Regions from separate parts of the Plantactinospora sp. CA-290183 genome, predicted to be linked through region 1. Evidence: riboswitches for the same ligand, from Rfam matches in the RefSeq annotation. Region 1 holds a riboswitch; each other region holds the start of a gene.
What was found. A riboswitch is a leader RNA that binds a small molecule or an ion and turns the genes downstream of it on or off. The one in region 1 is predicted to bind cyclic di-AMP.

Region 1 (5,751 bases):
ATGAGCCGGGTCCGCTGGCTGGAACGGTGGATCGGGGCGCACTCGCTGCTGATCTGGCACCGGGAGCTGGGCGCGTTCCTGCTGCTCGCCATCCTGGCGCACGTCGCGTTCATCGCGGTCGGCTACAGCAAGCTCACCAACGAGCCGGTGGTGGACGGCACCTGGCGGCTGCTGAGCACGTACGAGGACATGATCAGCGCCGCGGTGGCCACCGGCATCATGGTCGGCATCGCGCTGCTCGCGATCCGGGCCGTACGCCGGATGATGAACTACGAGCTCTGGTACTACCTGCACCTGAGCACCTACCTGGTGCTGCTGTTCAGCTACGGGCACCAGTTCGCCACCGGGCAGGAGTTCGTCCGGTCGGGCTTCGGCCGGTACTTCTGGGCCGGCCTCTACGTCTTCGTGATCTGCTCCGTCCTCTGGGGACGGATCATCTCGCCGATCAGGTTCAACCTGCGGCACCGGCTCCGGGTCGAGGACGTGGTCCCGGAGGGTTCGGACATGGTCTCCATCTACATCTCGGGGCACCGGCTGGACGAGCTCGACGCGCGGGCGGGCCAGTACTTCCGGTGGCGGTTCCTGACCAAGGGCTGCTGGTGGCAGGCGCACCCGTTCTCGCTCTCCGCCGCCCCGAACGAGCAGTGGCTGCGGCTGACCGTCAAGATTGTCGGGGACCACACCGAGTCTCTCCAGTACCTGGAGCCGGGTACCCGGATCTTCGCCGAGGGTCCCTCCGGGGTCTTCACCGCCAACCGGGCGATCCGGCCGCGCGCCCTGCTCATCGCCGGTGGCAGCGGCATCGCCCCGATCCGCGCCCTGCTGGAGGACCTGCCCGAGCACACGGTGGTCATCTACCGCTCCCGTACCGAGGAGGAGCTGCTCTTCCGCGACGAGCTGGACTGGCTGGCCCGGGCCCGCGAGGCGCAGGTCTGGTACGTCATCGGCTCCCGCGAGGACGTGGCGCCCCGCCACCTCTTCACCGCCAAGGGCATGCGCGAGCTGGTGCCGGACGTGCGCCGCCGGGACATCTACCTCTGCGGGCCGCCCGGCCTGGTGGACGTCTCGCTGCGCACCATGCGCAAGCTCCGGGTGCCCCGCCGGCAGATCCACCTCGACCCGTTCGAGTTCTGAGCCCGTCCCGTCCTGCGCCCGTTCCCCACCTGAGCCCGTCCCGAAGAACCCCCCGGAGGTACCCCCCGTGCGTCGCGCCGCCTTCGCCGTGCTCGGCACCGCCATCGGCACCACCCTGCTCGTCGGGGCCAAGCTCGGCACCCCGGCACCGGGCTCCGAAACCCAGGTGGCGCTGGAGACCGGCGACGACGCGCCGGCGGCCGGCGGTGAGGCCAGCCCGAAGGCCCCGGCCGGCCGGAAGACCAGCGCGCCGCCGGCGAAGAAGGCCACCGCCAAGCCGCCCGCGTCGAGCGGCCTGCGCGACGGCACCTTCGCCGGCGCCGGCGCCACCTACGCGTACGGCAGCATCAAGGTCACCGTCACGGTCAGCGACGGCAAGGTCTCCGACGTCGACGCCAGCTACCCGGACGACGACCCGACCAGCGTCGGCATCAACACCGGCGCGATCCCGAGGCTGCGCCAGGCGACGCTCGCCGCGCAGAGCGCGGACATCTCCACCGTCTCCGGCGCGAGCCTGACCAGCGCGGCGTACCGGGCGTCGCTCCAGTCGGCGCTGGACAAGGCGAAGGCCTGATCCGATGGCCACCGCCGGACTCCGCCGGGTCGAACAGATCATGGGTACGCCGATCAGCCTGCACCTCGCCACCCCGCTGCCGGCGGCCCGGCTGGCCGAGCTGGCCGAGGAGGTCTTCGACTGGTTCCGCGAGGTGGACCTGCGGTTCAGCACGTACAAGGAGCAGAGCGAGGTCAACCGGTTCGACCGGGGTGAGCTCTCCATCGAGGACTCGTCGGCCGACTTCCGCCTGGTCGTGGACGCCTGCGCCGACCTGTGGCGGGACACCGACGGCTACTTCGACGCGTACGCGACCGGGCGCTTCGACCCGTCCGGCTTCGTCAAGGGCTGGTCGGTGCAGGTGGCCTCGGACCGGTTGCTGGCCGCCGGCTGCGACGCGCACTGGATCAACGCCGGCGGCGACATCCGGGCCCGGGGCGGGCCCCGACCCGGTGAACCGTGGCGGATCGGCATCCGGCATCCGTGGCAGCCGGACAGGGTCTGCTGGGTGCTGGGCGGCACCGACTTCGCCATCGCCACCTCCGGCACGTACGAGCGCGGCTTCCACGTCGTCGACCCGTACCGGGGGGTGCCGGCGACCGGCCTGACCTCGGTGACCGTGGTCGGCGCCGACCTCGGCCGCGCCGACGCGTACGCGACCGCCGGGGTGGCGATGGGCGTCTCCGGGCTGCGCTGGCTGGCCGCCCTGCCCGGTCACGAGGTGGGCATCGTCACCGCCGACGAACTCTGCTACCGCTCGGACGGCTTCCCGGTGCTCCCCACCGAGCCGGACGGCCGGCCGTCCCGACCGGTCGCCGGGAGCACCGGTCCGGGCGTCGCGGCATACCGCACCGCGACCGGGGCACCGCCGAGCTGACCCGCCCGGCTCCCCACGCGGTGCCCCCGCCGGCCGAGACGCCGGTACCGACGTGCGGTGGGCTGTCCCTGAAGAACCTGGACCACCTGCCGCCGCTGCGCGGCTGCGGCTATCCCGCCCGGCCGGGCGGGTCCGCCGGGCCGGCGCCCAGGTGGGTGCCGAACCAGCCGGCGGCGTCCCGGGCCACCTGCTCCAGGGTTCCCGGCTCCTCGAACAGGTGCGTCGCGCCGGGGACGATCCGCAGCTGCGCCACCGGCCCCATCCGGGCCAGCGCCTGCTCGTTGAGCGGGATCACCTGCTCGTCCAGCCCGCCGACCAGCAACAGCGTGGCGGCCCGTACCCGGGACAGGTCCGGACCGGCCAGATCCGGGCGCCCGCCGCGCGACACCACCGCGCGCACCTCGGCCGGCCGGGCGGCCGCCGCGGACAGCGCGGCGGCGGCGCCGGTGCTGGCGCCGAAGAGACCGATCGGCAGCGCGGCGCCGGCGCCACCGCCGCGCAACCAGTCGACGATCCCCACCAGCCGCCCGGTGAGCAGCCCGATGTCGAAACGCAGCTCTCCGGTCCGGTCGTCGAGTTCCTCCTCGCCCCGGGTGAGCAGGTCGACCAGCAGGGTCGCCAACGCGTACCGGTTGAGCGTCCCGGCGACGGCGCGGTTGCGCGGACTGTGCCGCGAGCTGCCGCTGCCGTGCGCGAAGAGCACGATCCCGCTCGGGTCGGCGGGCACCACGAGGTCACCGGTCAGCTCGACGCCGCCGGTCGGGATCGTCGTCTCGGTCGTCCGGGTACCCATCCTGTCGCCTCCGCTCCGGTCGCCCCCGCTCCCCGGCCCACGCCCTCGGCCGGTCGTACCCGCTGGTCCGGTGGCCAACCGCCCCGCCCGGCCGGCCGTACGCCCCGGCGCCGGTCCGGGCGGCCGGCGTTTGCCGGCGGGCACGGCGGGAAGGCCGCTGGACGACCTTCGGCGAAGTGAGGGATGCCATGACCCGCCAGGAACCCGCTCGATCCGAGCCCACCACCGCCGCCCCCGAGGCGGAGGAGGAGCGCCAGGAGGAGCCCGGCGGCCGGGGCGACTGGGCGGACGAGGCGGCCAAGGCGCGCAGCCTCGACGACCCGCGCCGGCTACCGCCGCACGACTCGGCCGGGCTGCCCTCCAGCGGCCCCAACCGGTGACCATTCGATTCCGCTGCGGAGTTTTCCCTGCCTGATCGCCCCGATTTCGGCCCGGACCGGCACCGGAATCCGCTAAGCTGACCGCGGTCTGGCGCCGGTGACCCCCGCCGGCACGGCCGCCGCCGAATCGCCACATGGCGAGCCGGGGAACCAGGTAGGTGGGGTTAATCCGCGCCCGCGGTAGGGGTTGTTCCGTCCCGAGCCCGTCAGCTAACCCGGCAGGCGGCCGACGGGAGGAACGTGCATGACGGCATCGGGGCGTCGGCGGTGCACGCTGGCGTTGACGGTGGTGGTGGTCGTCGGTGCGCTGGCCGGAGCTGTGCTCCGCCCCGGCGCCGGCTCGGCGTCGCCGCCTCCGGGCGTACCGGGGGACGAGGGCGGCACACCACTGCTGCGGGACGTGCTGGAGGCCACCGGTCGCGGCTACGTCCAGGCCAGGACCGCGTTGGCCCGGTCCCAGGCGCGCCAGGCGCGACTCGCCACCGAACTGCGCGAGGTGCAGGACCGGATCGCGGAACTGGGGCCCGAGATCGACCTGCTGGCCCGCAACGCCTACCGCACCGGCCGGATCGGGCCGGTGCTGGCACTGCTCAACAGCTCGTCGACGGACGACTTCCTGGAACGCGCCCGGGGGCTGGAGACCATGGCGCTGTGGGACAACCACCGGCTGCACGAGCTCAACCAGGCCAGGGAGCGCGCCAGCCGGGCGAAGCTGGCACTCGACGCCGAGGTCACCGAGGCGCGCCGGCAGGTGGCCGTGATGCAGCGGCAGAAGCGGGAGGCGGAACGGGCCCTCGCCCTGGTCGGCGGCAGGTCCACCGGCGGCTTCGTCGCCGCCGACTCACCGGTCGCCCGGCCGGCCCCGCGCAACGGCGACGGGTCCTGGCCGAGGCAGTCGTGCGGCCGGGCCGACCCGACCACCTCCGGCTGCGTCACGCCGCGCACCCTGCACGCCTACACCGAGGCCCGGCGCGCCGGCTTCAAGCGGTACACCTCGTGCTACCGGCCCGGCGGCCCCTACGAGCACCCCAAGGGGCGGGCCTGCGACTTCTCTTCCGCGCCCGGGGGCTTCGGCGGCGACGCCCACGGCGCCGACAAGACGTACGGCAACAACCTGGCCGCGTTCTTCGTCCGCAACGCCGACCGGCTGGGGGTGCTCTACGTGATCTGGTACCGGCAGATCTGGTTCCCGGCCACCGGCTGGAAGTCCTACGGTGCCTCGCACGGCGACCCGTCCAGCGACCACACCAACCACGTACACCTGTCGCTGCTGTAGAACGGGCCGGCCTAGGGCTCGTGCTCGGCGGTGCGTCGCACCGGCGCCCGGCCGGCCGGCTGCTCCGGCCTGGGACCCGGCGGATGCGCCGGCGGCACCGGCAGGGTCAGCGGCTCGTCGCTGGTGACCCGGACCAGGTCGCCGTGGTGCCGCAGCTCCATCCCGGCCCCGGCCCCACCGTTGCGCAGCGAGTACGTCGTCTCGCGCTGGCGTACGTCGACCCGCAGGTGCAGCCCGCGCCACATCAGCGAGAACTCCAACCGCTCCAGCCGGCTCGGCAGCCGGGGCGCGAAGGCCAGCGTGCCGGTGTGGTCCCGCAGCCCGCCGAACCCGGCCACCAGGGCGATCCAGGCGCCGGCCAGCGAGGCCACGTGCACGCCGTCCCGGGTGTTCTGGTTGAGGTCGTGCAGGTCCATCAGGGCGGCCTCGCCCAGATAGTCGTGCGCCAGTTCGAGGTGCCCCACCTCGGCCGCCAGCACCGCCTGGGTGCACGCCGACAGTGACGAGTCGCGGACCGTACGGCGCTCGTAGTAGGCGAAGTTGGCCGCCTTCTCGGCGTCGGTGAAGGCGTCGCCGCGCCAGTGCATGGCGAGCACCAGGTCGGCCTGCTTGACCACCTGCTTGCGGTACAGGTCGAAGTAGGGGTAGTTGAGCAGCAGCGGGTACTGCTCCGGCGGGGTGTCGGCGAAGTCCCACTCCTGGAACCGGGTGAACCCCTCCACCTGCGGGTGCACCCCG
Region 2 (5,751 bases), on a different contig from region 1:
CAACCAGGACCGCTGGGGGGTCAGTCCGGCGTGCGCGGGCAGGGTGAGCCGGTGGCCGTCGTCGGTGGTCCGGCTGGCCCCTTCGGTGATGGTCCGGTAGACCTCGTCGGCGAAGGCCGCCGCGGCGTCCGCGCGGTCGCTGCCGGAGTACCGGGCCACCGCGCCGTACCAGGTCGCCGGGTCGCTCGCCCGGCCGGTCGGCCCGGCCAGGGCCCGCTGGTACGAGGCGAGCAGCGCGGCGCCGCCGCGGATGTTCACGGCCGCGTCGGTACGCAGGGCGGGCGCGGCGGCCCCGGTCAGCGCGGCGGCGGCGTCCAGGGTCTGCCCACCCGGGGTACCGGCGCTCGGGGCCGTCCCGGGCGCGTGCGGGCCGGTGGCGTGGGGCAGTGGCCGGGCGGGGTCGCCGCGCCGGTCCTCGCCGTGCTCGTGGGCCGGGCCGGCCGCCGTGGCCAGCCGGGCGGCGTCGGTGAGGTGCATCGGGCCGTACCCGCCGCTGGTGCTGGGGGTGCCGGCGTTGGTGTCCCAGCGGGACTGGAGGTAGGAGACGCCGAGCAGCACGCTCTCCGGTACGCCGAACTCGGCAGCCGCCGCGGCGTACTCCCGTTGCCGGCTGTCCTGTGGGTGCTGGCCCTGTGGTTGCTGCCGCTGCGGCGGTGTGCCCGCCGCGGGCGCGGCGCCGATCGGCACCAGCGCGGCGGCGCCGAGCACGGCGGCGCCGAGCACGGCGGCGCCGAGCACGGCGGCGCCGAGCCTGTTTCGTCTGCTCAACGGGGTTGTCGTGGGAGGCATGGGGACTCCGTTCCGCCGGGGGTGGGCGTTGAGGTCACCCTCCACCCCGGACGCGAAGTCGTCAATGGGTTCCGCGTTACGTCCTCGCGACGTAAGAAACCTTCACCACACCCTGTGCGATCACCCCGATACGTAACGAATCGACCTGCGTCACGGGTTGCTTTTGCATAACGGCCTTCTCTATGGTTGGGGACCGTCGAGACCGCAGGCACGCCGCCCAGCCGGGCGACAACGGCTCGACACCGCCGAATCGTCGACATCGGCGAACCGGGGACCCGGGCATCATGGGGTGAATCCGCAGAACAGCGGTAGGGCGAATCTCTTCCCGCCCGAACCCGTCAGCTAACCCGGTAGGCGGGCTACGGAAGAAGGAGCACGGACCTCGGTGGCCCTTTCTGCCCCGCGGCCGCGATTCCCCAGGTGGGCGACCACCACCGAGGGAACTACGCGGATCCGCTCACGTCGGTCCATTCTCACCACCGCCCTCGCCGCTCTGGCCAGCGTCGCGGTGCTGGTCGTGGGCCCCCCGCCGGCGCACGCCGAGCCCACCGTCGCCGAGATCGAGAGGCAGATCGACGAGGCGTGGCGGAAGATCGAGCCGATCATCGAGAAGCACAACACCACGCGGCAGGACCTGAACGCCAAGAAGAAGCAGGTCGCCGAGCTGGCCAAGAAGATCGAGCCGCTGCAGAAGCAGATCGACGCGGCGATGAACCGGGTCAGCGAACTCGCCGTCGAGGCGTACAAGGGTGACCGCGCGTCGGCCGTCAACGCGGTGCTGACCAGCAAGTCGCCCAGCGCGCTGGTCGGCCAGCTCACGGTGCTCGACCAGTTCGCCCGCCGGCAGCAGCGCGAGGTGCAGTCCGTGGTGGACCTCCGGGCGAAGTACGCCGCCCAGAAGGCCCCGCTGGACCGGCTGGTCGCCCAGCTCAGCAAGACCGAGAAAGAGCTGGCCAAGAAGGCCAAGGAGATCGACGCCCAGATCGACAAGCTGCAGACCGATCGGATCCGGGCGTACGGCAACGGGGCCGGCGGCTCGCTGCGCCCGGCGCCCTGCCCCGCCACGTACCCGGGCGGCGGGGCCGGCAAGGCGGTCAAGTACGCCTGCGCCCAGATCGGCAAGCCGTACGTCTGGGGCGCCGACGGACCCAACTCGTTCGACTGCTCGGGCCTGACCTCCGCCGCCTGGCGCCAGGCCGGCATCTCGCTCCCGCACAGCGCCCGCCAGCAGCGCGGCGTCATGAAGCGGGTCAGCCGGTCCGACCTCCGCCCCGGTGACCTGGTCTTCTACTACGCCGACCTGAGCCACGTCGGGATGTACGTCGGCGACGGCTGGATCGTGCACGCCTCCCGGGCCGGCGTACCGATCAAGATGAAGCGGGTCGACGACGGCCAGATCCACAGCTTCGGCAGACCTGGCTGATCTCCGGCATCATCACCGCATCGAGCAGGACCCCGGTCGCCTCCCGCGCGACCGGGGTCCTGCTCGTAACGGGTCCGTTTCGGTGGGGCGCGCGGCCGTCGCTCCGGGTGGGCGGCGCCGCGGTGGCTCAGCGGGTGGGCCAGGTACGCCAGTTCTGCCAGGAGCGGCTCGGCGTGGGCCCCCGCTGGCCCTGGTAGCGCGAGCCGTAGACGGCCGAACCGTACGGGTGCGCGGAGGGCGAGGAGAGCCGGAAGATGCAGAGCTGGCCGATCTTCATGCCGGGCCAGAGGGTGATCGGCAGGTTCGCCACGTTGGAGAGCTCCAGCGTGACGTGACCGGAGAAGCCGGGGTCGATGAAACCCGCCGTCGAGTGGGTGAGCAGGCCCAGGCGGCCGAGGCTCGACTTGCCCTCCAGTCGGCCGGCGAGCTGGTCGCCGAGGGAGATCACCTCAAGCGTGGAGGCGAGCACGAACTCGCCGGGGTGCAGCACGAACGGCTGCCCGTCCGGCACGTCGACCAGCGAGGTCAGGTCGTCCTGCTGGAGCGCCGGGTCGATGTGCGTGTAGAGGTGGTTGTTGAAGACCCGGAACAGCCGGTCCAGACGTACGTCGATGCTCGACGGCTGCACCAGGGCGGGCTCGAACGGCTCCAACGCCAGCGTCCCGGCCTTGACTTCCATCACGAGGTCGTGGTCGGAGAGCAGCACCGTGCCACCTTAGCGAGTGCGGGGTCCGGCAGGGTCCACCGGGCCGGCGACGCGCGCGGTCGGGGCGCGTCGGGGTGTCTTCTCGTACACATGTTCGATAGAATCTTCGTATGGCTTCCTGGTCCGAATTCGCCACCGACGAGCCCCGCCTCGCGGCCGCGATCCGCCTCCTCCTCCAGCAGTACGGCCCGGGTCTCGGCTACCTGGCGACCGTGCGCGCCGATGGCGGCCCGCGCGTGCACCCGGTCTCGCCGGTCATCACCGACGAGGGACTGTTCTGCTTCGTCGTCGACTCGCCGAAGCGGCGCGACCTCGAACGTGACGGGCGCTACGCGCTGCACTCCTTTCCACCGGAGGACAGCGACGACGAGGCGTACGTGGCGGGCCGGGCCCGGCCGGTGACCGACCAGGCGCGGGTCGACCGGCTCGCCGGCAACCTGCGGGCCGCCCCGCAGGTCGACTGGCGGCTCTTCGAGTTCACCGTCGACGTGGCGATGGTCGCCCGGCACGGCAGCAACGGCGCCACCCCGCTCGCCAACGAGCGGTCCGAGCGTCCGGCGGTGCAGGTCTGGCTGGATCCCGCGTCCGCCTCCGCGTCGCCGGCCCCGTCCCGCCGCCGGGGCCGGCGCCGGGCGGTCCTGGAAGAGGAGCCGGTGCCGACCCCGTGAGCGGGGCCGGCACCGGCGGGCTGGTTCGGAGGTCGGGCGGGTCCGCGGTCAGCCCCAGGGCTGCCGGTAGGCCCGCCAGGCCCGGACCATCCGCGTCGTCTGGCCGAAGGTGAACTCGTACATGCACGAGTCGACCGAGTAGTCCATGAAGTTGTGGACCGGGTCGCGGCCGGGGCTGCGCGGGCAACTGTCCCGCCCCGCCGGGCAGCCGAAGGCCGGCTCGGCCTCCGCCGGAGTGTCCGTCACCAGGTCGCCGTGGCCGCCACAGCCGTCCTGGAACGTGTGGTACAGGTTCAGCCAGTGCCCTACCTCGTGGGTGGCCGTGTCGCCCTCGTCGTACGGCTCCGCCGTGCCGCCGGGCAACGACTCGGCCAGCACCACCACCCCGTCGTACGGGTCGAGGACCCGCTGCGGGAACGTCGCCCAGCCCAGCAACTCGTCGCTCAGCTGGCCGCTGTAGATGTTGAGCGTCTCCTTGCCGCCCGACCGGAGCGCCCGCTTCATCTGGGACTCCGCCGGGCTCTCCAGCACGATCGGGTACCAGGCCGGGTTGACCACGCGGTTGACGCGTTTCAGCTTGAACCGGAACGGCGTCCAGGCCCCGCCGGTCCGCCCGGCGTACGCCTCGTTCAGCACCCTGATCTGGTCGTCGATCAGGGACTGCGGGATGTTGCCGCCCGCCCGGGTGCGGTTCTTCGCGACGACGTGGAAGACCACCGGGATGACGATCAGGTGCAGTGGAGAGACGGCCAGTGGCGCCCTGCCGACCCGCTCCGCGTACGCCGCGTCGAGTTCGCGCTCCAGCTCGGCCGCCTGAACCGCGGTCAGTTCGTTCGGATCCGGTACGTGTGGGGTGCCCGGTCTCGCCCTGGCGTACGGCCCGCTCTCGGTCGACCCCGCGCAGTCCGGGGCGGTCACGGGCGGCACCGCCGCGACCACCGGTACCGCGTACGCGGTGGACCCGACCAGCAGTACCAGGGACGTGGCCGACGCGCCAACCCAGCGCGGCGCCCACCTGATGCGGTGCAACCCCATTGCCTCTCCTCTTCGCTCACTGAAAGTGGCGTGATCATTGCACAGTGCCACTGTTGCAGGTGAGGCGGACGTTACCTTGGGTCATCGCCCCGGCAAATGAGGCTGATCGGTGTGGTTACGTACGAAATCTGCCGGTGGGGTGCCGGGGTGAGCCGGCGCGCGAGGGGGGATGGGTGAGTGCGCCGTCCCGGTCGACCAGGTACAGTGGGGGCCGCTCGCGGGTGTAGTTCAATGGCAGAACATCAGCTTCCCAAGCTGACAGTGCGGGTTCGATTCCCGTCACCCGCTCCAACCCAAAGGCCCTGGTCAGGACGTCAGTCCCAGCCAGGGCCCTTCGATGTTCCAAGATCCGCAATCAGGCCGCGTGCCATTAGCCCAGCCCCGTCGCACCAGGGCGCCGGTCGCGCCGTCGTCCGGATCTTCGGACCGCTCGCCGCCCTTCGTGCCAGCCTTCTTCCTGCCCTTCTTGCCGCCGGACTTCTTGTCCGCCTTCCGGTCGGTCTTCTTCGCCTTCTTCCGCTCGCCCTTCTGTTCGGCCCGCACGGCCGCGTTGAGCGCGGCAGCGATGGCCTTGTCAGCCTCGGCCGTCGCGTGCCGATGGATGAGCGCGGCTTGCGGAGAGTCGTGACCCATCCGGGCCATCAGGTCACGGGTGCTCGCCCCGGTCTGCGCAGCGAGGGTGTTCCCGGTGTGCCGCAGGTCGTGAAAGTGCAGGTTCGGCTGACCGACCTTGGCAACGGCCGCCTTCCAGTTGGCCAGCTTGTTGAAGCTGCCCCGCCAGATCGGCCCGCCCGTTCTCGGTGGTGAACACACAGGCGTCCACGTTGTCGTCGACCTCGGCGCAGGCACAGGTAGTTGAGGCGGCGGTGGACATCGTGCGGGGCGCGCTCTTATGGGCATGCGAAGATCGCTGGGCCAAACGATCGTTTACTTAGCATGTTCAGCGTCGCTGAGCCTTGTTGCGGGCATTTGGTTAGATCATGGCCACTCCCAGTGGACGTCGTTTGCGACGATGGCGTTATGAGCCGTCAGCTGTATAAAAGCCGCAGGTTGTTGCTTCACATCCTCGCCGCCGTATGCGGCCTGGTGTTCATCTCGTTCATTCTTCTCATTCCAACCGTTATGCGGGG
Region 3 (5,751 bases), on a different contig from region 1:
GCCATCTTGAAGTACGACGCGGGGCGCCGGATGGTCAGCTGCCGGTGCAGGATGCGCAGGTTGGAGGGGGTCTCCGGGACCAGGATGCCGTCCTGGGGCCAGAGCCGGGCGAGGATGCCGAAGAGCGCCTCCGGGGAGAGCGGGATGCCCGGTTCCGACCTCGGTACGGCGGCCTGGGTGGGCGGGGCCGGACGGTCGGTGCTGGGCAGCCGGTCGGTCAGGGCGGCACAGGCCAGTCCGACGTCGCCGAGCAGGCTGTCGCCGACGGGTGCCCGGGCGGCTTCGTCCGGGTCCTCCGTCACGTGCAGCAGGCGGGTACCCGCCGGCAGGAAGCCCTGTTCGCCGGGGATGTACGGGTAGTAGCGGAAGACCGAGGCGCCGATCACCAGCACGGTGTCGTACCCGGTCAGTTTCTTCGCCAGCGGGCCGATGGCCGGTGGCAGCAGCCCCTGGAACTGCGGATGGTCCTGCGGGAAACCGACCCTGTCGGAGAAGGGCGGCTGCCACACCGGGGCCCTGAGCCGCTCGGCGAGGGCGATCGCGGCGGGCCAGGCGTCGCTGCGGTCCACGGCCGAACCGATCACCAGGGCGGGGTTGCGGCTGCCCGCCAGGATCTCGGCGAACCGGTCCAGCCCCTCGGGGTCGGGCGCCACCCGGGTGCTCACCCGGCGTACCACCGCGGTTCCCTCGGCGGGCTGGTCCCAGTCGTCGAGCGGCAGCGAGAGGTAGACCGGCCCGGCCGGAGGCTGTACGGCGGTCGCGTACGCGCGCATGAAGGCGTCCGGTACGTCCTGGGCGCGCATCGGCTCGTGACTCCACTTGACGTACGGCTCCGGCAGCCGGGTCGCCCGTACGTTTGTCAGCATCGGCTCGTACAGGTTCATCGTCCGGGTCTGCTGCCCGGCGGTGACGATCAGCGGGGTCCTGTTGTGCCAGGCGGTGACGAGGCTGCCCATTCCGTTTCCGGTACCCGGGGCGGTATGCAGATTGACGTGCACCGGTTTGCCGGTGACCTGGGCGTAGCCGTCGGCCATCGCCACCGCCGAGGCCTCCTGGAGGGCCAGTACGTAGCGGAAGTCGGCCGGGAAGTTCTTCAGGAAGGGTTCCTCGGTGGAGCCGGGGTTGCCGAACATCGTGGTCATGCCGAGCGAACGGAGCAGGTCGTAGGTGGCTTCGTGCACCGTCGTCATGTGGGGGAGCCTCCTGAAAGTCCTCGCGTTCGACCGGGCGGACCGGCTTCCATCAAGTCGGTCATTTCCGTCATACCGCACCCGTACATGATCATGCCGGTTTATCCGCATGGCCCTGTCGGCCCGGCAGCCGGGCCGGGATCCGGTCCAATCGCGGTCTTGGTCACTGTTTTCCCTGCTGAGAGGGGTTGGCAATGACAGAAGTCGGCCAGTAATGTCGGCCCGTCCGGTCCGGCCCCTTGGTCGCCACGCGGGTGACACCGGAGCGGACCCGCCGAGTCGTTGTGTAACGAGCCGGGGACCCACAGTTATCTGGGGTGAATCCGCGAACCGTCGTTCGCGGTAGGGCGGCCTTCTGCGCCCGAATCCGTCAGCTAACCCGGTAGGCGGTCACGGAAGGAGACCATTCGTGCCGCACCACCCGGGCTCCGGCCCATCCCCCCGATCCATCCGCTCCACCGCGCGCCGGCCCCGGGTCGCCGCGCACCCGGCCCGGGCCATCGGAGCCCGAGACGGGTTCATGGCCCCGGTTCGCTAGCGCTCCGGGACGCGAGCGCGACCGCCGGCGAGCGCCGGCCCCGCCCGGCGCGGGCGCAGCCCGAACGGCCCCGCCGCCCGGATGCGGTGGTCGCTGTTGCCCCCCCGGCCCCGGCGTATTCGGGGCAGGGTCCTTGTCGCCGCCTCCGGCGGTGTCGTCTCGCGTTCCCACCAGCGGACAGAAACGTCCCATTGCCAATTGACGAACTCGAATGGCAATGAGCATTTCCCTGGAGGATCAGTTGAAGTATGTCTTTTCCCGGTCGGCCAGCGACATGGCCCGGCCGTTGGCAGATGTCCCACAGCGGATCAGGAACATCACGACCGGCCGGCGTAACCGCCTCGCGCTCGGTTCGGCGGCCGTGCTCGCGGCCGCGGCGGCGACCATCGGAATCGTGCTGACCTCGGTCCAGCCGCCCGCGCCGTCCGAGGGCGGCTCGACCGTCGCCGTGGCGGAACTCGGTGGCTCCGTCAACCAGGCCCCGGGTGCCGGGGCCGGGGGGCAGCAGAGCGCACCGGCCGACCCGACATCGCCGGCGACGGCCGAACCGACGACGAGCGCCCCGAAGGCGGCGCCGAGCGCGACCGGCAGGCCGGCCGCGCCCGAGTCCAAGGTCCTGGACTACGACTTCGAGGCCCAGACCACCTACTACTACTGCGGTCCGGCCGCGACCCGCATCGCCCTGACCGCCCGGGACGTGCACCTGAGCCAGGACGAGGTCGCCGGCCGGCTGGGCACCACGACGAGCGGTACGAACTCCGCCGAGGACACCACCCGGGTGCTGAACAGCGCCGGCAGGACGGACTTCTACCGGACCACCATGATCCGGGGCGGCGCCGCGAGCCCGGCCCAGATGGATCAGCTCCAGGCCGACGTGGTGCACGCCGTGAGCAACGGCTACCCGGTGGTGGCCAACATCGCCGGCTCGACCACGGACACCGACGGTGGCTGGCACAGCTACCCCGGCGGCCACTACCTGACCGTGGTCGGCTACCGCGACGACGGACGGACGGTCAAGATCGCCGACCCGGCGATCCCCGGCTCGGACAGCACCTACTGGATGAGCACCATCGACCTGGCCAACTGGGCGGCCACCCGGGGTTACTCGTCCTGACCCCGCCCTCCCCGGCCCCAGCCGGACCGCCCGCGTACCGGCGCTGCCGGACGCGGGCGGTCTGGCGCCGCGACCCGCCACGAGGCTCCGCGCGACAGGGCTCCGGGACTACGCCGGGGCTCCGAAGGTGAACTCGGCGTACTCCGCCGCCGGGGTGAAGCCGAGCCGACGGTAGACGGCGAGCGCGGCGAGGTTGTCCGCCTTGACGTTCAGGGTCACGTGGTCCACGGTCTTCGACAACCGCCGGCAGAGGGTGGCCACCGCCGCGCTCGCCAGTCCCCGGCCCCGGGCCCGGGGATGGGTGGTCACGTTGCCCAGCGCGCTGACCCGGTATTCGCGGGACCAGACGTGCACCCCGGCCACCGCGAGCAGTTCGCCGTCCCGGCGCACCCCGACGTAGTGGCCGGTCTCCAGCATCCGCCGGTCGAACCAGTTGCCCGGGTACGCGACGTCGTAGAGCGCCGCCAGCTCCGGCAGGTCGGCACCGGTCAGCACCTCGCCCTCGGCCGCCACCCGGTCCAGCCGGCCCGGGTCGGTGAGCGCCATCTTCAGGTGCGGCCCGTGCTCCTGCACCGGAAAGTGTCGGGCCAGCACCGCCTCGCCGCCCGGGGAGAGGTGCGCGTAGAACCGGCGGGGCAGCAGCGGTACCAGCGCGGTCAGCAGCTCGCCCAGCGCGGCCGGCGGTCCCGACCGGTCGAGCGCCAGCAGGGTCGGGGTGCCGCCGCCGTGGTAGACCAGCGCCACCAGGTCGGCCAGGCGGTACCAGCTCGTATAGGGCCAGTAGAAGTCGTCGAGGTCGCCGAGCTCGTACGCGTGCAGGTGCGGGTCCCGGCGCAGCAGACCGGCCAGCGCCCGCCGGTCGTGCTCGATCCTGACCAGGTTCACGAGTCGATCATGGCACGGGCGCCGGACGGGGTGCCGGCGCGGGCGGCCGGACCGTGGTGCCGTCGAGCTGCCGACGGGCCTCGTCCAGGAAGCCGTCGGCGTACGCCTCCGCCGGGAAGTCGCCGAGGTACCGGGTCCGGGTCCGCCACCGCGCCTCCGCCAGCGGATCGGTGTCGAGCAACCGGTCCAGCACCTCGTCCAGATTGGACATGTCGGCGCCCAGCACGTAGCCCGAACCGGCCAGCGGGAAGGTCTCGGTGAACCGCTCGCCCTCGCCGACCCGGTCCGTCACCGCGTACGGCTTCCCCGAGTAGAGGTAGTCGGAGATCACCGCCGAGACGTCCGAGACCAGTGCGTGCGAGGCGTTGACGCACTCGACCAGGGTCATCCGCCGGGCCGCCTCGGCGCCGAAGACGTGCCGCCGCCCGGTCCGGGCCCGGTCGTCGGCGAGCACCTGCTCGATCCGGGCGAGCTGCCGCGCCGACGCCGGGTTCTGCGACGTGTACGGGTGGGCGCGCAGGATGACCGTCGCGCCCCGGTCCAGCAGCCGCCGGACCAGCTTCTCGCCCACCGGCAGCGAGCAGTAGTCGACGTCCGCGTGGTGTCCGGTCCAGGTGGGGGTGTAGAGCACCACCTTCTCGGCCCGCTCCCGCACCGGGGTCCGGTCCACCACGATCGACTCCACCTGCGGGCGGCCGACGATGGCGAACTTCTCCTGCGGGATCACCACGCCGTTGCGGGCGTACCGGTCGATCGCGGCCTGTCCGGCCACGAAGATCTTGTCGAAGATCGCGGAGACCGGGTTCGCGCTCGGCGCCTTGTCGCTGTCGCCGTGGTGCAGCTGGATGTGGGTCAGGTGCCCGAACCGGATGCAGTGGCTGTTCTTGGCGCCGTGGTTGACGTAGAACGCCACCCGCAGGCTCGGCACCATCGCCTCGTCGATCGAGCGCGGCGTCGGGCAGACCACCACGGGCGCGCTGGTGGCGGCCGAGACCGACGCCAGGAAGTCCGGTTCGCGCAGCAGCACCAGGAACGGCCGCCCGATCCGCTCCAGGTACGGCAACCACATCTTGACCTGGTATTCCGAGCCGGGCGGTGCGGAGAAGTAGAGCAGGAACTCCGGCTGGTGCCGGCGCAGTGCCCGGGTGACCGGGCTCTCGGCCGACGAGGGCCGCAGCCGTCGCCGGGCGATCGGGGCCAGCGCACCGGCACCGGCCGCGCCGACCAGCAGGGTGGCGAGCAGGACCGGCCAGGCCGGCAGGGACGCGGCGGCGCTGCCGGCAAGCAGGAGCAGCAGGGCCAGCACGGCCGCGCCGAGCCGTCCGGCGACCAGCAGCGGCGACGACCGTACGCCGAGGTTGGCCGACCGGGTCTCCAGCCCGACCGCGTCGCGCAGCGGCCGCTCGACGAGGATCAGCCCGAGCAGGGCCAGGCCGGTGACCGCGAGGGTCCAGCGGGCCCCGGGTGCCCGCGCGGCGTAGCCGACGAGGAGGCCGGCGGTGAGCAGGATCGGTTCGGCGACGAGTTCGGCCCGGGGGTTGATCCGCCGTTCCGCCCAGGCCGAGCCGACGGCGAGGACGGCCAGCGCCAGGCCGACCAGCTCGGCCGAGGTCAGGGCGAGGGTGAGGAAGGACAGGACAGCCAGGCCGGCGCTGAGGCACCGGATGGCCAGCTTCCTGACCAGATCACCACGCATGCTCACTCCTGGGACGGTGGCCGGCTTTCCGGCGGCGGATGCCGGCCGACGGTGCCGACGGGACGACGGCGGGCTAGGGCGTGCCGACCCGGGGCGGGGGCACCAGTTCGGTGGAACGCTGCCGGACGATCCCCCCGCCGGCCCGGAGGTCCGTCGGCTCCGCCGGTGCCCCGGTGCCGGAGGCGGGTGGCGGGTCGGCGTCGGGCTCGGCGGGGGCGGACGCCGGGTCGCCGGGGGAGCGGCGCACGTCCACCACCTGACCGGTCAGCCCGGAGAGCAGGATGTCCAGCGAGGCGCGGGCGACGGTGTCGGCGGCCAGCAGGGTGTG
Region 4 (5,751 bases), on a different contig from region 1:
CCTCGCCGTGGTGTCGCTGCCGAGGGTCGCGCAACGTTTGGCGTACCGGGGGCCGGGTAGCTCGGCATGCCGTCGCGACGAGGGAGGTTCACGCTGGACCGCCGAGAGGTGCCGCGGGTCGCGGTCGTCACCGGGGCGACCGCGGGAGTGGGCCGGGCCACCGCGAGGCTGCTGGCCCGGCGCGGCATGCGGATCGCCCTGCTGGCCCGGGGCAGCGCCGGGTTGGCCGCCACCGCCGACGAGGTACGCGCCCTCGGTGGTACGGCCCTGCCGATCGAGACCGACGTGGCCGACCATCGGCAGGTCGAGGACGCGGCGGACCGGGTCTGCGCCGAACTCGGCGGAATCGACCTGTGGATCAACGACGCCTTCACCTCGGTCTTCGCGCCGTTTCAGGAGATCGGCCCGGAGGAGTTTCGCCGCGTGACCGAGGTCACCTATCTCGGCTACGTATACGGCACCCGGGCGGCGCTGGCCCGGATGTCGCCGCGGCAATCCGGGACCATCGTGCAGGTGGGGTCGGCACTGGCGTACCGGTCGATTCCCCTGCAGGCCGCTTATTGCGGCGCCAAGCACGCGATCGTCGGGTTCACCGAGTCCGTCCGCTGCGAGTTGCTGCACGACCGGAGCCCGGTGCGGATCACCATGGTGCACCTGCCGGCGGTGAACACGCCCCAGTTCGACTGGGTGCTGTCCCGGCTGCGCGGTCGGGCCCAGCCGGTGCCGCCGATCTACCAGCCCGAGGTCGCCGCCCGCGCGGTGGTGTACGCCGCCGACCGGCCGGAGCGCCGCGAGTACTGGGTGGGTGGGTCCACCGTGGCCACCGTGCTCGCCAACCGGATCGCCCCGGCCCTGCTCGACCGCTATCTGGCCCGCACCGGCTACGCGAGCCAGCAGGGTGGCCGGCCGACAGGTCCGCACCGGCCGACCAACCTGTGGCATCCGGTCGACGACGCCGACGGCGTCGACCACGGCGCCCACGGCGCGTTCGACGACCGGTCCCGGGGCCGGAGCCCGCAGTGGTGGTTCAGCCGGCACCGGGCACCGGTGGTCGCCGCCCTGCTGGCGGGGGCGGCCGGTGCTGCGCTGGCCAGGGCGGCGAGACGCCGTTAGGCGGGCGCGGTCCGGCGGCCGTCCGCGGGTGGAATCGGCGTACCGACCGACCATTCTGGACCCCTTCGATGCCGTCGGCGCGCACGCCCGGAGCGGGTGGTGAATAGCCGGTCGCCGATCGTGAATGACGTCACAACGGGAACGTACGTCGATGCGTTCCGTCACGTTCGCCATTACTGATAGTTGTTGCGCCGCAACGCGTTCAGCAGGAATCGGGTCTTGCCATTTTGGAAGCGAAACCGGGTATGCTGACTGCCGTTCATAGCCGCCAGGCACCGACTGGTGCCGGTGCTGATCGCCGCCTAATCGCCGCCAGGCGAGCCGGGGACCCAAGCACCTGGGGTGAATCCGCGACAGCGGTAGGGACCTCTTCCATCCCGAACCCGTCAGCTAACCCGGTCGGCGGCCGACGGAAGGGATACATGTGAGGGCACCCCTACGCCGATGGCTGGCGCCTGCCCTGGCAATGCTCACCGCCGCCGCACTCGGTGTCGTCGCGCCGTCGCCGGCCTCGGCCGCCCCCAAGCCGAACCCGGCGCCCAGCGGAGAGGTCGAGACGCCACTCCTCGGCGACGTCCTCGCCGCGACCGGCAAGCGGTACGCGGAGGCCAAGTCCGCACTCGACAAGTCCCGCAAGCGGCAGTCGAAGCTGGCCGGCGAGCTCAGGGTGGCGGAGGCCAGGCTGGCCGCGTTGGCTCCGGAGGCGAGCCAGATCGCGGCCGAGTCCTACCGCAGCGGCAAGCTGAGCGCCGTGTCGATGATGCTGAACAGCGCCTCGTCCGACGCGTTCCTCGACCGCATGGTCGCGCTGGAGGAGTTGAACGCTCTCAACAACCAGAAGCTGCGGGCTCTGGGCGAGGCGCGCGACGCGATCAACCGGGCCAAGACGTCGATCGACGCCGAGGTGGCCGAGCAGCGGACCGCGCAGAAGGTCATCGAGAAGCAGAAGAAGGACGCGGAGAAGGCGCTCGCGCTGGTCGGCGGCAGGTCGCTGACCGCCGGTGGCCTGGTGGACGCGACGTCGCCGGTGGCCAAGCCGGGGCCGGGCTACGGTGACGGCTTCCCGGGCGAGTCCTGCAACAAGGAGGATCCCACCACCGGCGGTTGTGTCACGGGGCGGACCCTGCACGCGTACAAGGAGGTCAAGCGGGCCGGCTTCAACCGGTTCGTCGGCTGCTACCGCCCCGGCGGGCCGTACGAGCACCCGAAGGGCCGGGCCTGCGACTGGTCACTGCGCAACTCCGGGTTCAGCCCGGCGGCCAACAACGACCAGCGCAAGTACGGCAACGACCTCACCGCGTTCCTGGTCCGCAACGCAGACCGGCTCGGCATCCTCTACGTCATCTGGTACAGGCAGATCTGGTTCCCGGCCACCGGCTGGAGTTCTTACAGCGGCGCCAGCGACCACACCGACCACGTGCACATGTCGATGCTCTGAGCGGCGTTCCGGGCCGACCGGACCGCTTGACGCCCCGCCACCGCCTGCCGCGGTGGCGGGGCGCTCGCATTCCGGGCCCCTCCGGACAGGTTCTGCCGCCGGGACCGGACCAGGAGCGGGGGGCCGGTTCGCCGGGCTCAGCGGCCGGTCTTGCCCCGACGGCTCCGCTGGCGGGAGGCACCGCTCTTCGGGCGGGCCGGGCGGCTGCCACCCGTGCCGGTCCGGCTCGCGGTCGGGCCGGCGGCGCGGTCGAGTCCGGGTTCCCGCCTACCGTCCTTGGCGCCACCGCCACCGCCACCGGCGGCGGCCCGGCGCCGGGGCCGGACGGCGAGGACCACCATCACGACCACCGCGCCGAGTAGTAACGCCGGGAGGAGCCAGACGGCGACACCGCGGTCCTCCGGGGCGGCCGGGGCCGCTGCCGGGGTCCCGGCGGGTGCTCCGGTCGCTGCGCCGGTGGGCCTGGTCCCGGTGTGCCCGCCGCCCTCGGCCGCCGCGACCAGGGCCGGATCGGCGGTGTTGGTCGGCGGCGACCAGCCCGCCGGCGCCGGGGTGACCGGTCCCCGGTAGACGAACTTCAGGCTGCCCCGGACCGCCTCGCCGTCCGAGGCCACCGACAGGTAGTCCACGGTGTACCGACCGGTCGCCGGCCAGTGCGCGACCTTGACCAGCGCGGCGTAACCGGTGTGGTAGGCGCGCGGCTCCCACGTGCCGTCCGTCAGGAAGTATTCGGTGACCGGGCGGTCCAGCCGCCGGCTCGGGCCGGGACTCCAGCCGTCGTCCACCCGGCCGCCGCCCGGCGCCGTCACCGTGAAGTGGGCGTTCGTGGCGGGCTGCTCGGTGTAGTAGAGGTCGAGTGTCGCGCGCGCCCTGCTCACCGTGCCGCCGGCCGGCGGGTCGGAGACGGCGAGCTGTCCGTGCGCCCGGGCCGGTGTCGCCGGTACGGCGAGGACGGCCGTCCCGCAGACGGCGATCGCGGCCAATCGGCTCACCGTACGGACGGTGGTACCCCTTGATCGCATCGGCTCATCATGGTGGCTACCGCCGTACCTCACAAGACGCTAGAGTCCCAACCCGACCCGCGGCCGTCCCCACCGTACGGAGCCTCGATGACCTCGCCGACCGGCCCACACCGGGCCCGGTGCGCCGGGTGGACCCGGGTGCCCCGCTGATGCTCGGCACGGTGCTGGCGCACGGCGTCGGCGGTCGGCAGGACCTGCCCATCCCGTTCGCGTACGCGGTCACGGGTGCCGCGCTCGCCCTGGTCATCTCCTTCCTGGCGCTGGGCGCGCTGTGGCGCGAGCCGCGGTTGGCCGATCCCGGCGCCGGACGGCCGCTGCCCGCCGGGCTGGCCGGCCTCGTCGACTCGGCGGGCTGCCGGTGGGCGCTGCGCGGGCTGGGACTGCTGCTGGCGGCGTACTTCTGCCTCGGCCTGTTCCTCGGCCCGGACGACGAGCGCAATCCCACGGCGGGCACGCTCTACATTCTGTTCTGGGTCGGTCTCGTGCCGCTGTCGCTGCTGTTCGGTCCGGTGTGGCGGCTGCTCAACCCCCTGCGTACCCTCCATCTGCTCGGCTGCGCCGTGCTGCGCCGGGATCGGGACCGCGGCCCGCTCGCGCTCGCGCCTGGGCTCGGGTACTGGCCGGCGGCGGTGGGCCTGACCGCCTTCGTCTGGCTCGAACTGGTGGCGCCGGACCGGGCCACCCTGCCGGTGATCCGCGCCTGGTTGATCTGCTACGCGGTGGGCACGCTTGTCGCGGCGACGCTCTTCGGAGCCCGCTGGTTCGACCGGGGTGACGCGTTCGAGGCGTACAGCGGGTTGGTCGGGCGGCTGGCGCCGCTCGGCCGGCGGGACGACGGGACGCTGGTGTGGCGCAACCCGCTGGAGGGGATGGCGACGCTGCGGGCGGCGCCGGGGCTGACCGCCACCGTGGTCGTGCTGCTGGGATCGACGCTCTTCGACAGCCTGGTCAGCACGCCGGGCTGGGCGCGGTTCACGTACCGGCTGGACCTGTCGCCGACCCTGGTCGGCACCCTCGGGCTCGGCGCGGTGGTCGGCGCGGTCCTGGCGGTGTACGTCGGGGCCTGCGCGCTCGCCGCCCGGCTGGCCGGGGCGGATCGGGCGGGTCAGGTGGCGGGTCGGTTCGCCCACAGCATCGTGCCGATCGCCGTCGGGTACGTCCTGGCGCACTACTACTCGTTGCTGGTGGTGGACGGTCAGCGGACGCTCAGCCTGCTCTCCGATCCGCTGGTGACCGGCGCCGACTGGCTGGGCACCCGGGACTGGGTCGCCAACACGGCGCTGATCACCCCGGCGAGCGTGGCCACCCTGCAGGTGACCCTGATCGTGCTGGGGCACCTGCTCGGGACCGTGCTGAGTCACGACCGGACGCTGGAGGTCTTCCCGGGTCGGTCGGCACTCGCCGCGCAGGTGCCGCTGCTGGTGCTGATGGTCGGCTACACCGTCGCGGGCCTGCTGCTCCTCTTCGCCGGTTGACTCTTCCGCCCCGTCGTTCCGGGCGGCCGTCCTCCGGGTGCCGGTTGCCCGTTGTGGTGGCCGTCCTCACTCGTTGTCAGGACCGACAACCACTTGCAAGTTGCATACATAGCGATAAGCGCATACGTTGTCCGTGGAGCGGCGGGAGGATGCGGGATGGGTGCTGGCCATGATCACGGGAGCCCACTGGTGTGGGCCGGCGACCGGCACCGTCGCCCGCTCTGGACCGCCCTCGGCCTGCTGGGCCTCTACATGCTGGTCCAGGCGGGTGCCGCGTGGCTGACGGGTTCCCTGGCGCTGCTGTCGGACGCCGGGCACATGTTCACCGACGTGCTCGGCATCGGGATGGCGCTGGCCGCGATCACCGCGGCGGGCCGGGCCTCCCGGGATCCGCAGCGGACGTTCGGGCTGTACCGGCTGGAGGTGCTCGCCGCGCTGGCCAACGCGGTGCTGCTCTCCGGAGTGGCGGTCTTCGTGGTGGTGGAGTCGGTTCGCCGGTTCGCCGATCCGCCCGAGGTGGCCGCCGGGCCGATGCTGCTGGTGGCCGCCGGTGGGCTGGTGGTCAACGTGCTGGCCTTCCTGCTGCTGCGCTCGGGTGCCAAGGAGAGCCTCAACATGCGGGGCGCCTACCTGGAGGTGCTGGGCGACCTGCTCGGCTCGGTCGGCGTCATCGTCGCCGCGCTGGTCATCGCCACCACCGGAT

Region 2: another riboswitch for cyclic di-AMP. It lies ahead of ACQEUR_RS05830 (NlpC/P60 family protein); the one in region 1 lies ahead of ACQEUR_RS01635 (coiled-coil domain-containing protein).
Region 3: another riboswitch for cyclic di-AMP. It lies ahead of ACQEUR_RS23015 (C39 family peptidase); the one in region 1 lies ahead of ACQEUR_RS01635 (coiled-coil domain-containing protein).
Region 4: another riboswitch for cyclic di-AMP. It lies ahead of ACQEUR_RS24275 (coiled-coil domain-containing protein); the one in region 1 lies ahead of ACQEUR_RS01635 (coiled-coil domain-containing protein).

What each region holds. Positions count from the first base shown of each region.
Region 1 is NZ_JBNJMX010000001.1:348,562-354,312, reverse strand. It holds gene ACQEUR_RS01660 (ferredoxin reductase family protein) at 1-1,134, shown strand, start outside; gene ACQEUR_RS01655 (FMN-binding protein) at 1,202-1,708, shown strand; gene ACQEUR_RS01650 (FAD:protein FMN transferase) at 1,749-2,564, shown strand; gene ACQEUR_RS01645 (dienelactone hydrolase family protein) at 2,674-3,357, opposite strand; gene ACQEUR_RS01640 (hypothetical protein) at 3,546-3,737, shown strand; cyclic di-AMP (ydaO/yuaA leader) riboswitch at 3,848-3,978, shown strand; gene ACQEUR_RS01635 (coiled-coil domain-containing protein) at 3,982-5,013, shown strand; gene ACQEUR_RS01630 (glycoside hydrolase family 65 protein) at 5,025-5,751, opposite strand, start outside.
Region 2 is NZ_JBNJMX010000002.1:211,600-217,350, reverse strand. It holds gene ACQEUR_RS05835 (N-acetylmuramoyl-L-alanine amidase) at 1-789, opposite strand, end outside; cyclic di-AMP (ydaO/yuaA leader) riboswitch at 1,023-1,162, shown strand; gene ACQEUR_RS05830 (NlpC/P60 family protein) at 1,307-2,212, shown strand; gene dcd (dCTP deaminase) at 2,340-2,918, opposite strand; gene ACQEUR_RS05820 (pyridoxamine 5'-phosphate oxidase family protein) at 3,029-3,586, shown strand; gene ACQEUR_RS05815 (zinc metalloprotease) at 3,635-4,621, opposite strand; tRNA gene ACQEUR_RS05810 (tRNA-Gly) at 4,839-4,912, shown strand; gene ACQEUR_RS05805 (hypothetical protein) at 4,928-5,434, opposite strand; gene ACQEUR_RS05800 (DUF6082 family protein) at 5,558-5,751, shown strand, end outside.
Region 3 is NZ_JBNJMX010000028.1:9,131-14,881, forward strand. It holds gene mdlC (benzoylformate decarboxylase) at 1-1,190, opposite strand, end outside; cyclic di-AMP (ydaO/yuaA leader) riboswitch at 1,453-1,594, shown strand; gene ACQEUR_RS23015 (C39 family peptidase) at 2,003-2,842, shown strand; gene ACQEUR_RS23020 (GNAT family N-acetyltransferase) at 2,951-3,727, opposite strand; gene ACQEUR_RS23025 (CDP-glycerol glycerophosphotransferase family protein) at 3,735-5,423, opposite strand; partial or broken gene ACQEUR_RS23030 (SDR family NAD(P)-dependent oxidoreductase) at 5,497-5,751, opposite strand, start outside.
Region 4 is NZ_JBNJMX010000035.1:22,208-27,958, forward strand. It holds gene ACQEUR_RS24270 (SDR family oxidoreductase) at 67-1,113, shown strand; cyclic di-AMP (ydaO/yuaA leader) riboswitch at 1,403-1,534, shown strand; gene ACQEUR_RS24275 (coiled-coil domain-containing protein) at 1,538-2,551, shown strand; gene ACQEUR_RS24280 (copper resistance CopC family protein) at 2,689-3,543, opposite strand; gene ACQEUR_RS24285 (hypothetical protein) at 3,693-5,048, shown strand; gene ACQEUR_RS24290 (cation diffusion facilitator family transporter) at 5,205-5,751, shown strand, end outside.